Regions from separate parts of the Bernardetia sp. Wsw4-3y2 genome, predicted to be linked through region 1. Evidence: riboswitches for the same ligand, from Rfam matches in the RefSeq annotation. Region 1 holds a riboswitch; the other holds the start of a gene.
The links. Region 1 has a riboswitch for cobalamin ahead of V9L05_RS20225 (DUF5074 domain-containing protein). Riboswitches for the same ligand answer to the same signal wherever they lie in the genome.
Positions count from the first base shown of each region.

Region 2: another riboswitch for cobalamin. It lies ahead of metE (5-methyltetrahydropteroyltriglutamate--homocysteine S-methyltransferase); the one in region 1 lies ahead of V9L05_RS20225 (DUF5074 domain-containing protein).

Region 1 is NZ_CP147017.1:4,802,838-4,808,646, reverse strand. Features, by position in the region: gene V9L05_RS20235 (M1 family aminopeptidase) at 1-1,121, shown strand, start outside; gene V9L05_RS20230 (hypothetical protein) at 1,244-1,453, shown strand; gene V9L05_RS20225 (DUF5074 domain-containing protein) at 1,582-2,679, opposite strand; cobalamin riboswitch at 2,733-3,039, opposite strand; gene V9L05_RS20220 (SpoIIE family protein phosphatase) at 3,639-5,186, shown strand; gene V9L05_RS20215 (DUF4440 domain-containing protein) at 5,386-5,809, shown strand, end outside.
Region 2 is NZ_CP147017.1:3,363,887-3,369,695, forward strand. Features, by position in the region: gene V9L05_RS13640 (AarF/ABC1/UbiB kinase family protein) at 19-1,344, opposite strand; gene V9L05_RS13645 (C40 family peptidase) at 1,612-2,205, shown strand; cobalamin riboswitch at 2,274-2,455, shown strand; gene metE (5-methyltetrahydropteroyltriglutamate--homocysteine S-methyltransferase) at 2,658-4,985, shown strand; gene V9L05_RS13655 (cysteine-rich CWC family protein) at 5,047-5,400, shown strand; gene V9L05_RS13660 (acyl-CoA thioesterase) at 5,400-5,789, shown strand.

The DNA.
Region 1 (5,809 bases):
GTAGATATGAAGTAATGAAAGATATTTGGAAGTCAAAAACTGATTCGAATGGAACACAAAAAGAAGTTGCTCTTGAAATTTATTATCACAAAGAACATACAGCTAATTTGGATAGAATGATGAACGGAATGAAAGATGCTTTGTCTTATTTCTCTGAAAATTTTGGAGAATATCAACATCGCCAGTTGCGTATTATTGAGTTTCCTCGTTATCAATCGTTTGCTCAATCATTTGCCAATACAGTTCCTTATTCAGAGGAAATTGGTTTTATGTTAGATATGAAGCAAGAAGATGTTGATATGAATTATTATGTTACAGCACATGAAACAGCACATCAATGGTGGGGGCATCAAGTTACAGAAGCTCCTGTGCAGGGAAGTACAATGCTTTCTGAAACGCTGTCTCAATATTCGGCTTTGATGGTAATGAAACATAAATATCCTAAAGAACTTGTTCAAAAATTCTTGATATATGAGTTGAATAGTTATTTAAGAGGAAGAAGTAATGAAAAAAAGAAAGAGCTTCCTTTAGATTTGGTAGAAGGACAGCAATATATTCATTATCGTAAAGGTTCTTTGATTATGTATGCTTTGCAGGATTATATTGGCGAAGATAAAATAAATCTTGCCTTGAAAAATTATCTCAATAAATGGAAGTTTAGTGAAGGACACTATCCAACTACAACTGATTTGACCAACGAAATAAAAGCTGTTACCCCTGATTCGCTTCAATATTTGATTACTGATTTAGTAGAAAGCATTACTTTTTATGAAAATCAAGTCGAAAATGCAACTTATAAAGATTTGGGTAATGATATGTATGAAGTTACCTTAGAACTCTCTAGTGGAAAAGTAGTTGCAGATTCTTTAGGAAAAGAAACTGAATTGCCTTTGACTGAATGGATAGATATTGGAGTTTATGGAGAAGAACCAACCGAAGCAAATGCAGAAGGTTATAAGTTTGCTCCTCTTTTATATCTTGAAAAACATCAAATCACAAAAGAAAACTCTACATTAAAAATTAAAGTAAAAGGAAAGCCTGTAAAAGCTGGAATTGATCCTCTTAATAAACTTATCGACAGACACCCTGATGATAATGTCAAAAAAGTAGAGACAGAGTAGCCTTTATTTATTTGAAGTCAAAAGTCCAACAAAAAACCACTTTTAGAAAATAAACTCTAAAAGTGGTTTTTTATTTTTCTGATGTGTCTTCCTAATATTGTAGTGATGAATATCAAACAATTTTGACTAAAAATCGTATTCGGTGTAGTATTACAGAATCTTATAATTCCTACGAAAATGCAGTTGCAGAACATGTCAATGCATATTTTGAAACAAGAATTTTACTAGAAACTCAACAATCTTATTTGACTTGGATGAAACAACTGGTAGAGCAAAGCGTACAAATATATAATAAAGAATCAAGAAGAAAATGTTCAAATAAGAACCTATAAAAAAGAAAAATCAGACAGTTTAGAAACTGCCTGATGTATATATAATTTATCTAAAAAACTGTAACATTATTTCAAGACGAGACAACTTCTTTAATAGGGAGAAATAAAATAGTATTAATTTTAGATTATTAAGGAAGAAAAATAACTTCATTAGGACCTGCACTTGCAGTAAATGTATTTTTTAGAGTTCCTTTATTGTCATATTGTATTACTTCATTTCCTTCTGGACCTTGAAAATTAGCAATTCCTACCCAAATATCACCATTTGAAGGGTCAATACTTACCCCATAAGCACCATTCTGAATAATTGGAGTTGTAGCTTGAGCTGTCGCAGTAATAGGTAACTCATAGATTCCACTGCTAAAATTATAATACAAAATATCTTTGCTTGGATTAATAGCTAACTGTCCACCTACATTTTCACTTCCTGCATTCAATTGAATAGTAGTTTCGATACTATTTGTAGATGTATTTATCTTATAGATTGCTCCAGTTGAAGAACCAAAAGGAGATGCTGTCACCCAAATATCACCATTTTTATCTAAAAGCATATCTTTTGGACTATTTGGAGAAATATCAATTGTATTTTCTAATACATTGCTAGAAGGGTTATAAACTGAAATAGTAGAACCAAAAGTATTAGCAACAAATGCTTTTTTAGTCTTACTGTCAAACACTACATATTCAGCACCTGAACTAGCTTCTATTGTAGTAATAATTTTTTTTGTTTGAGTATCTATAACCAAAATTTTTGCAGGAATATCTCCAAAATTTCCCCAAGTAGTAATATATGCTTTATTGTTTCCAACATCAGCAAGATAACGAGGGTTTGCAAATTTGAAGGTGGTAGTATCAAAAATAGTTGCCTGTCTTTCGAATGTTCCTCTATGTACAACTTCAATTTTATCACTTCCACTTACCATCAAATAAGCTTCATCTTCCAAAATAGATATAGATTGAAGTTGATCTCCTAAACTATCACCAGTAACGGTCTGAAAAATTTGCTGAGTAACACTATTAGATGTAGAGATGTGTCCAACTGAAGAATTATTCATTCCAAAAACACCTTCATTAACTACTAAATAACCTTGTGCATATTTTCCCTCAAGAATATCAGGAGTATTTTCTCCGTCATCATTACAAGAAGAAAAAACAGAAACTGAAATAAGAACATACAAAAACAGAGTCCAAAAGTTTGGACGTAAATTAGAATTACGAATAGACATAAAAATTAAAAAGAATAAAATAAAATAATGACTCTAGTTTTTTCCCGAACTGAGAGTACAAGAATAGAAAAGGCAGGTCTCCTGACTGATTTGAAAAATTGCTGACCTTCCCACCTAAATCAATTACGAATTATGAAATAATCAGTGTAACTAATTAAAAATTACGAATTGAATAAATTTATAATTAGGCAGTGGTATGTAGAACACAATTATTTTTTGAAGTAGAATTACTTGATAACTATCAAAAAACCAAATTCACAGTTGCGGGTACAGTTACGGAATAAATCACATAAAATGATGACCGTATTCCCTTTTCAGTGTTTTTATATAAAAAACACCACCTTTTCAAGCTGCAAAGGTAGTGTTTTTTGTGAAATGATTTTGTATTATTTTATCGCCCTTTACTAGATTTATCTTATTTGTGTTTCTAGAGCCATAAAATGGGTGACTTCATTAGAATAAAGAGGAAAGATTTGAACTTGACAAGTATAAGGCGTTTTATCTTTTTTATAATTGACAACTGATATTTTAAAAAGTTTTCTTTTTTGAAGGTTCACTTTGACTTCCTTTCTTGATGGTCGTCGGTAGAGACACCAACAACGGCTATAGCTCTTATACTCCTCCAGACATAATTAGTGAGTGTCTAATCGGAATTCCTATTTGGATTTTATATGAAATAAGTATTCTTAATTTCGGCTTCTATTCAAAAGAATAGAAATATAGCAATTGCAAAAGCTGAAAAATTAAGACAAATGGAATAAAATAATTTCTAATTTTATATAATTTTTCTAATAAATCAGAAAATTTATAAAACTATATCTATATAATCTAGTTATGTCTCCAACTATTACCTCCTAGCCTTTATACTATTTTTCAATCATTATTTTTTGTATGTTATTTAATAAAAAACAAGCTACAAAGAAGGCAATAGTCATTTTTTAAACTCTCTTAGATAGTTCATGCTAGATTCTATTCCATTTTTACGTGTTCCAAAACACTTAGCTCCTGAAAAGCACCGAGATTTTGCTATTCTTACGATGGTAGGAGTTTTAGGTTTTTCTGCTCATGTAGTATTTTTGATATGCTTTCTGATTTTTGGAGTATATTCAATGGCATATTTTAATATAGCTAGTTGTTTTCTTTTTGCTGTTATTTTTATGGCAAACAGACAAATTGACTCAAATACGTCTACACTATTAACTGTTGCTATAGGAGAAATTATTCTTCACGCTATTTGTGCAGTTATTATTATAGGCTGGGATTCTAACTTTCATTATTATCTATTTTTGGCAATGATGACTTCGTTTTTAACAGGTCGTTTTGGTATGACTTCTTATATTTCTAATGGGATTGCTTTTTTTTCTTATCTAGCTCTTTATTTTTATACTTCTAATTTTGCACCTCTACAAGAAATTTCAGAAACAGGAGTATTTACATTTGGAATAATGAATTTAATAAGTGCTGGTATAATGGTAGTTACAATTACAGCTTATTTCAATTATGTAGCCAGCGAATCAGCTAGAAAATTTATAGCTTCAAATGCCGAACTTTCCCAACAAACGGAAGAGTTAAAGACACAATCTGAAAAATTAAGTAAAGCCAATACACATACAATGGATAGCATTAAGTATGCCCTGCGTATTCAAGAAGCAATGCTTCCTTCATCAAAGGAATTAACTCAAATTTTGGGAAATGAAAATTATATGGTGTTTTATAGTCCTAAAGACATTATTTCAGGCGATTTTTTTTGGTGTAAAGAGGTAAAAAACAAAAAAATAATTGCTCTTGGAGACTGTACGGGGCACGGCGTTCCAGGGGCAATGCTTACAATGATAGGAGAAAGCCTTTTGAATAGTATTATAGAAAAAGGAATTACACAACCTTCTCTTATTTTAGATGCTTTACAAGATTATTTTTCTACGTTATTTATCAGTAGAAATGATGTGAGAGATGGAATGGATATTTCTATTTGTACAATTGATAGTAATCAAAATCAACTCTCTTTTGCAGGTGCTAAAGCTCCTCTTACTTATATACAGAATGGAAAAATAAAGGCGATAAAAGGAGATAGAATGAGTATAGGACAAACATTTACTCGTAAGTTTATACCTAGAGATTTTACAAATCATCAGATAGATATTTCTATTCCAACTACTTTTTATATGTATTCTGATGGTTATCAAGACCAATTTGGAGGAAAAAATAATACAAAATTTTATAGTAAAAATTTAAGAAAACTTCTGCTAGAAATTTATGAGCAGCCTATGAAAAAACAGCGTCTTGTCTTTAAAAGAACCCTTTTTAAATGGAGAAATCTAAATAAACAAACTGACGATGTTACCATACTTGGATTTAAAATCAATCCTAATGAATCGCAAGAAAAAACAAAGAGCATAGAAGAACAAATAATTGAAAATGAATATAATGATGATAAAATAAGTGATGAAATTATTCAAAAACAATTAGAAATTCGAAAAATTTTGTATGAAGAAAATTATCGAAGTTAGTTAGAAATTGTTTAAGACCAGAACACGGATAAAGTGTTCATTCTTCCATAAAATGTCCATTCTTAAATAACTTCAAAGTATATATAGAACCAAAATTATAAAAAGGCTTTTAAACTTATTTAGTTTGAAAGCCTTTTTTGTTGTTTATTTTTTTAACTTGAGCTAGAAAAATTCTTTGAATAAAAAAACATTCAATCAAATGAAAACAAATACACTAGTATCATTTTTTATCTTGTTGCTTTTCTCTATCTCAATTTGTAAAGCTCAAAGCACTTATAAAAATGAACCTTCATTAGAAAATCAGTATGGCACACCAAATGCAGATGCACCAAAAGAAATTTTAGATTATGCTGATTTAATTGGAAAATGTAATTGCAAATCAGTCAGTCGAATTAATCAGACAGAATGGTCAGATACAGTTGCCATGACTTGGGAATTCAAATATATCATGAATGGAATGGCTATTCAAGACCAAACTCTAAAGGCTGATGGAAAACATTCAGGCAGTATTCGTCAGTTTAATTCAGATAGTTCTCGTTGGTATGTGCATTATTATAGTAGCTCAGTAGCTATTCCTATTATGTCGGTTTGGGAAGGAAATAAAAATGAACAAGGTGATATAG
Region 2 (5,809 bases), 1.4 Mb from region 1:
TGTTATTTCAAAATAAAATTATGCTTCTTTATTTTTATACCAATATGAATCTGTATTTACGGTAGCATTAAGTTCGTGTAATAAGAAATATAGACCAAAATAAGTTCTATTTAAATAAAGTGAGTGTTGTGAACCTCTTGCTTGTTTTGAGTTACGAAGCTCAGGCATTTTAGAAAGACGCTCTCCAAACTCATTCAAATCATTGAAGTATTTTTTATCTCCAAAATAAAATGTATCACTATGAAAAGGTCTCATAGAAAGTGACAATAATTCTTTGAAAACACCTTTAAAAAATTCTCGCTGTTGTGGTGTATCGTCTTCCATCAAAAATCCTAATCCTTCAAAAGCCGTTTCTAATTGAGCATCATCTTCCAATATATTTTTTTCCATAATACTAAAATGCTGCAAATAATATTCTTCTGGAATAACTTTTACTGCTCCAAAATCAATAAAACCAACTCTGCCATCTTCTTTCATCAAGAAGTTACCTGGGTGTGGATCTGCATGAACTTCTTTCAAGACATGCATTTGATAATCATAAAAATCCCAAAGCGTTTGAGCAGCTTTATTTTTTACTTCTTGTGTCGGATTGGTAGCCAAAAACTCTTTTAGGTGCATTCCTTCCAAAAAATCCATTGTCAGAATTCTTTCTGATGAATATTCAGGGTAGTATTCAGGAAAAATAGCATTTGGAACTGCTTCTTTTGTAAGTTTAGCTAATTTTTGTGAGCGTGCTAATTCTAAATTGTAATCGGTTTCAGACTTTAGCATGTCGCCTACTTCTTTCATATAAATCTCCAAATCACGCTCGCTAAGTCCTAAAATCTGCATGGCAAATGGTTTTACCATCCTCAAATCAGAATCTATACTTTCAGCCACTCCTGGATATTGAATTTTGACAGCAAAAGTTTTGTCTCCAATTTTTGCTTTATGAACCTGTCCAATAGAGGCTGCATTCATTGCCTCTTTGTCAAACTGCTCAAAAATATCATTCGGACTTTTCCCCAAATACTGCTTAAATGTCTTGACAACCAATGGAAAGGATAAAGGGGGCGCAGTATATTGAGCCATTTTAAATTTTTCACTATATGCGCTTGGAAGCATTCCTTCACTCATCGACATCATTTGTGCTACCTTCAAAGCACTTCCTTTTAATTCACTCAATGTATCATATACATCACTAGCATTAGCATCATCTAATTCTTGACGACTAAGATTTGGGTTTATTGTTTTCTTAGCATAGTGTTTTACGTAATTTGCACCTAATTTTACTCCTGTTTTAGCAAACTTGGCAGCTCTTTGTACTTTGCTAGTGGGTATGTTGTCTTGTGATTTGCGTTCCATAAAATTTTATATATAGCTATCGTTTTTTATAATTTAGTTTTGATAATATCTTTACTATCAATTCACTAACGGTTGATTAAAAGCAATAGTTTTGAAATTTGTATACAATTATCTTTTTTCTTTATTATAGCTTCTTATTTCTATTTCTACCATATCAGGACTACCTTTTTAAAAGTTTGATTTATATCAATTCAATTTGTAAATTAGTATCTTTCAAAATTAAATAAACTATACATTCGTAGGCTAAAATCTTAGAGAATCTCAATTATGAAAGGAATCGAATTTATTCAAGAAAATGGAAAGACAGTAAAAGCAGTCATTGATTTGCGAGTTCATAAAGAACTTTTTGATGAAATTTTTACTCGTTATCAAGCTGAAACTTTAGCGAATCCAAACTCTACTGTTCATACACATTCAGAGGGACATATTTCAGATAATGTTTCTGGAAATCATGATGCTATCGCACAAAAAGCAATTGAAGCAGCTCGTACTTATTTAGGAACACAGCATGTGATGGGAGGAGTTTCTAGCAATGGTTTGGATTGTTCTGGACTTACTCATTTGGCTTTCAAAGAAGCAGGTATAGAGCTTTCAAGAGATTCACGTTCGCAGGCTGTAAGTGGAGTAGACGTTTCTATAGATAATGTAGAAGCAGGAGATTTGGTTTTTTTTGCCACAGGAAGCGACCCAAATCGTATTAGCCATGTCGGAATTATTACCAAAACAGGTGATAGTAGAGATGATTTGGAATTTATTCATACTTCTACATCAAGAGGAGTTGTCGAAGAGCCTTTGTTTAGATACGAATATTGGCAAAAAGCGTATCGACATGCTAGACGAGTGATTAGTCCATTGGCTTAAATAAAATAGATGTAGAATTAAATTTTATTACTACCTTTGATACTGAATTATAGTTCTTTGTTATAATTTCTTTATCAAGCGAAAAAGGTTTTACGTTACGTAAATTAATAGGGAATTGTGTGCAAATCACAAGCTGTCCCGCAACTGTAAGTATCTCAATAGTTTTTATCCTTGTTGTCCACTGTCAAAAACGGGAAGGACGGTAAAAATGATACAAGTCAGGAGACCTGCCTTCTTCGTATTTGACAATGCTTTCGTGGAATGAAGCAGTTTGTTGAGTTGGTATATTTTATCTCAAAATAGTGTGATAAATAGTTTTACCTATTTATTTCTATTTAATGGGATAAGTGTGCCTTTTTACTATCTACATTTGTCTTTTCTATCTGCCAAAACATTGTGAATTTGTAAGCAATAAGAACTTTTAAATTATTCATTTATTTAAAAGTAATACCATGCGTACACAAAATTTAGGCTATCCGAGGATAGGTAGTCAGCGTGAACTCAAAAAAGCGACTGAGCAGTATTGGTCAGCTAAAATCAACCAAGAGCAACTCTTGGAAGCAGGCACAACCATTCGCCAACACAATTGGCAAATTCAACTTGATGCCAAAATTGATTTAATCCCTTGTAACGATTTTTCTTTTTATGACCAAGTACTTGATACTACTTTAATGGTCGGAGCAATTCCTCCAAGGTATCAAGAATTAGCACAAGACAATCAAGTTGCTGAAATAGATTTGCTTTTTGCTATGGCAAGAGGACATCAAAAAAATGGGTTTGATGTAACAGCAATGGAAATGACAAAATGGTTTGATACCAACTACCATTATATTGTACCCGAATTTGTAGCGAATCAAAAATTTTCTTGGTTTAGCAAAAAAGTAGTTAATGAGTTTTTAGAAGCAAAAAAAATGGGTTTTACTCCTAAACCTGTTTTGATTGGCTGTGTTTCTTATTTGCTATTGGGAAAAGAAAAAGAAACTGGATTTGATAAAATAGATTTATTACCTAATTTATTGGCTGTTTATATAGAGGTAATAGAAGAATTAATAGCTAATGGAGCAACACATATTCAATTTGATGAACCTTATCTTTCCTTAGATTTAACATCAAAAGAACAGGCTGCCATAACAACAACCTATAATTTAATTGCAAAAAAGTTTCCTCAATTGCACATTATCTTAGCTAATTATTTTGATTGCTATGGTGACAATTTGGGTACTGTATTAGATTTGCCTATTCAGACTTTGCATGTAGATTTGGTGCGTTGTCCCTCTCAACTAGAAGATATTCTGACTACCAATTTTATAAAAACTGAAACCAATCTTTCCTTAGGTATTGTTGATGGCAGAAATATTTGGAAAAATGATTTTCAAAATTCACTGTCTATTATCCAAAAGACTATTGATAAAATTGGTAAAGAAAGAGTTTGGATTGCTCCTTCTTGTTCTTTGATACATTGTCCTTGTGATTTGAGCTTCGAAAACAATGAAAAATCACTAAGACCAGAAGTGAAAAATTGGCTTGCATTTGCCAAACAGAAAATCGAAGAAGTAGTTACACTCAAAGAATTAGCCAATGGCGACAATTTGGAAGTAACCCAAAACAAACTTCAAGAAAATAAAGAGACTAATCAAAAACGTAAAACCTCTACACTAATTCATAATAAAGCTGTAAAAGAGCGTGTAGCTACTATTAAACAAAAAGATACACAGCGAAAATCTGATTTTCAAGTACGAAAGTTAGTCCAAAGAGAATCATTGAAATTACCATTGTTTCCTACCACAACTATTGGCTCATTTCCTCAAACGAGTGAAGTAAGGAGTTGGAGAGCAAAATTTAAAAAGGGCGAACTCACTCAACAACAATATGATGATTTGATAGCCAAAGAAACCGAACAAACTATTCGTTGGCAAGAAGAAACCGAAATTGATGTATTAGTTCATGGAGAATTTGAACGCAATGATATGGTAGAGTATTTTGGTGAACAATTAGAAGGATTTGAGTTTTCACAAAATGGCTGGGTACAGAGTTATGGTTCTCGCTGTGTCAAACCTCCTATTATTTATGGAGATGTATTCCGACCAAATCCCATGACATTACGTTGGACAGCTTATGCACAATCTTTAACTAAAAAATGGGTTAAGGGAATGCTAACAGGTCCTGTTACAATTTTACAATGGAGTTTTGTAAGAAATGACCAACCTAGAAGCCAAACATGTAATCAAATTGCTTTAGCTATCCGAGATGAAGTTGCAGATTTGGAAAAAGCGAATATCAAAATTATTCAGATTGATGAACCTGCTATTCGTGAAGGATTGCCTTTGCGTAAAAAAGATTGGGCAGCCTATTTAGAATGGGCAGTTGGTGCTTTCCGAATTGCATCAAGTGGTGTAGAAAATGATACACAAATTCATACTCACATGTGTTATTCTGAATTTAATGACATCATCCAAAATATTGCTTCTATGGATGCTGATGTAATTACGATAGAATGTAGCCGTTCACAAATGGAATTATTAGATGCTTTTTCAGAGTTTAAGTATCCAAATGAAATTGGACCTGGTGTATATGATATTCACTCGCCTAGAGTTCCTTCAAAAACCGAGATGGTCGCTTTAATGGAAAAAGCAAAAGTATATATTCCAATAGACCAGCTTTGGATAAATCCAGATTGTGGACTCAAAACTCGCCATTGGGAAGAAACCAAAAAAGCCATGACCGAAATGGTAAGTGCTGCTAAAGAATTGCGTACAGCAGTTGAAACAGAAATTTTATAACCCTAAAATTATACAGACAGAAAAGTAATATATTTTTTCTGTCTGTATTTCTTTCAAAAAAATGACACAATACTCACCTAAAACTTGTCCTAGATGTAATATAGAATTTATTTGTAAAACAGATGATATTAGTAATTGTCAGTGTAATCAAGTAACTATTAGCAAAAAAACTATAGATTTTTTGAGTAAAACTCAATTTGATTGCCTTTGTAAAGACTGTTTGATTTACTTAAACACACTTGTAAATAACTCTCAAAATTATTTTTTTCCTGCTAGAGAATCGTTGATAGAAAATGTACATTATTACAAAGAAAATGGCTATTGGGTATTTACTGAACTCTACCATTTATTAAGAAATTCTTGTTGCAAAAGTGGTTGTAGGCATTGTGTTTATGGATTTAAAAAAATAAAATAATGACACAAGAAATAGAAGAAAAAATAAAAGCTGCTCAAACACATATTTTTAAAGCTGTCTTTCCTAATACTACAAATCATTATGATACTTTATTTGGAGGAACAGCCATGTACTTGATGGATGAGGTTGCTTTTATTACAGCTACTCGTTTTACTAGACAAAAAATGGTAACTGTAAGTAGTGATAGAATTGATTTTACACATCCTATTCCTGCAGGTACAATTATAGAACTGATTGGCAAAATCAGTAAAATTGGTAATACCAGTTTGAAAATAAGTGTAGAGATTTATATTGAACAAATGTATTCAGAGACTAGAGAAAAAGCAATAACAGGTGAGTTTACGTTGGTAGCAATAGATGAAAACAAAAAACCAACTCCTATAAACTAAATACACTGTGTTTGCTCTAT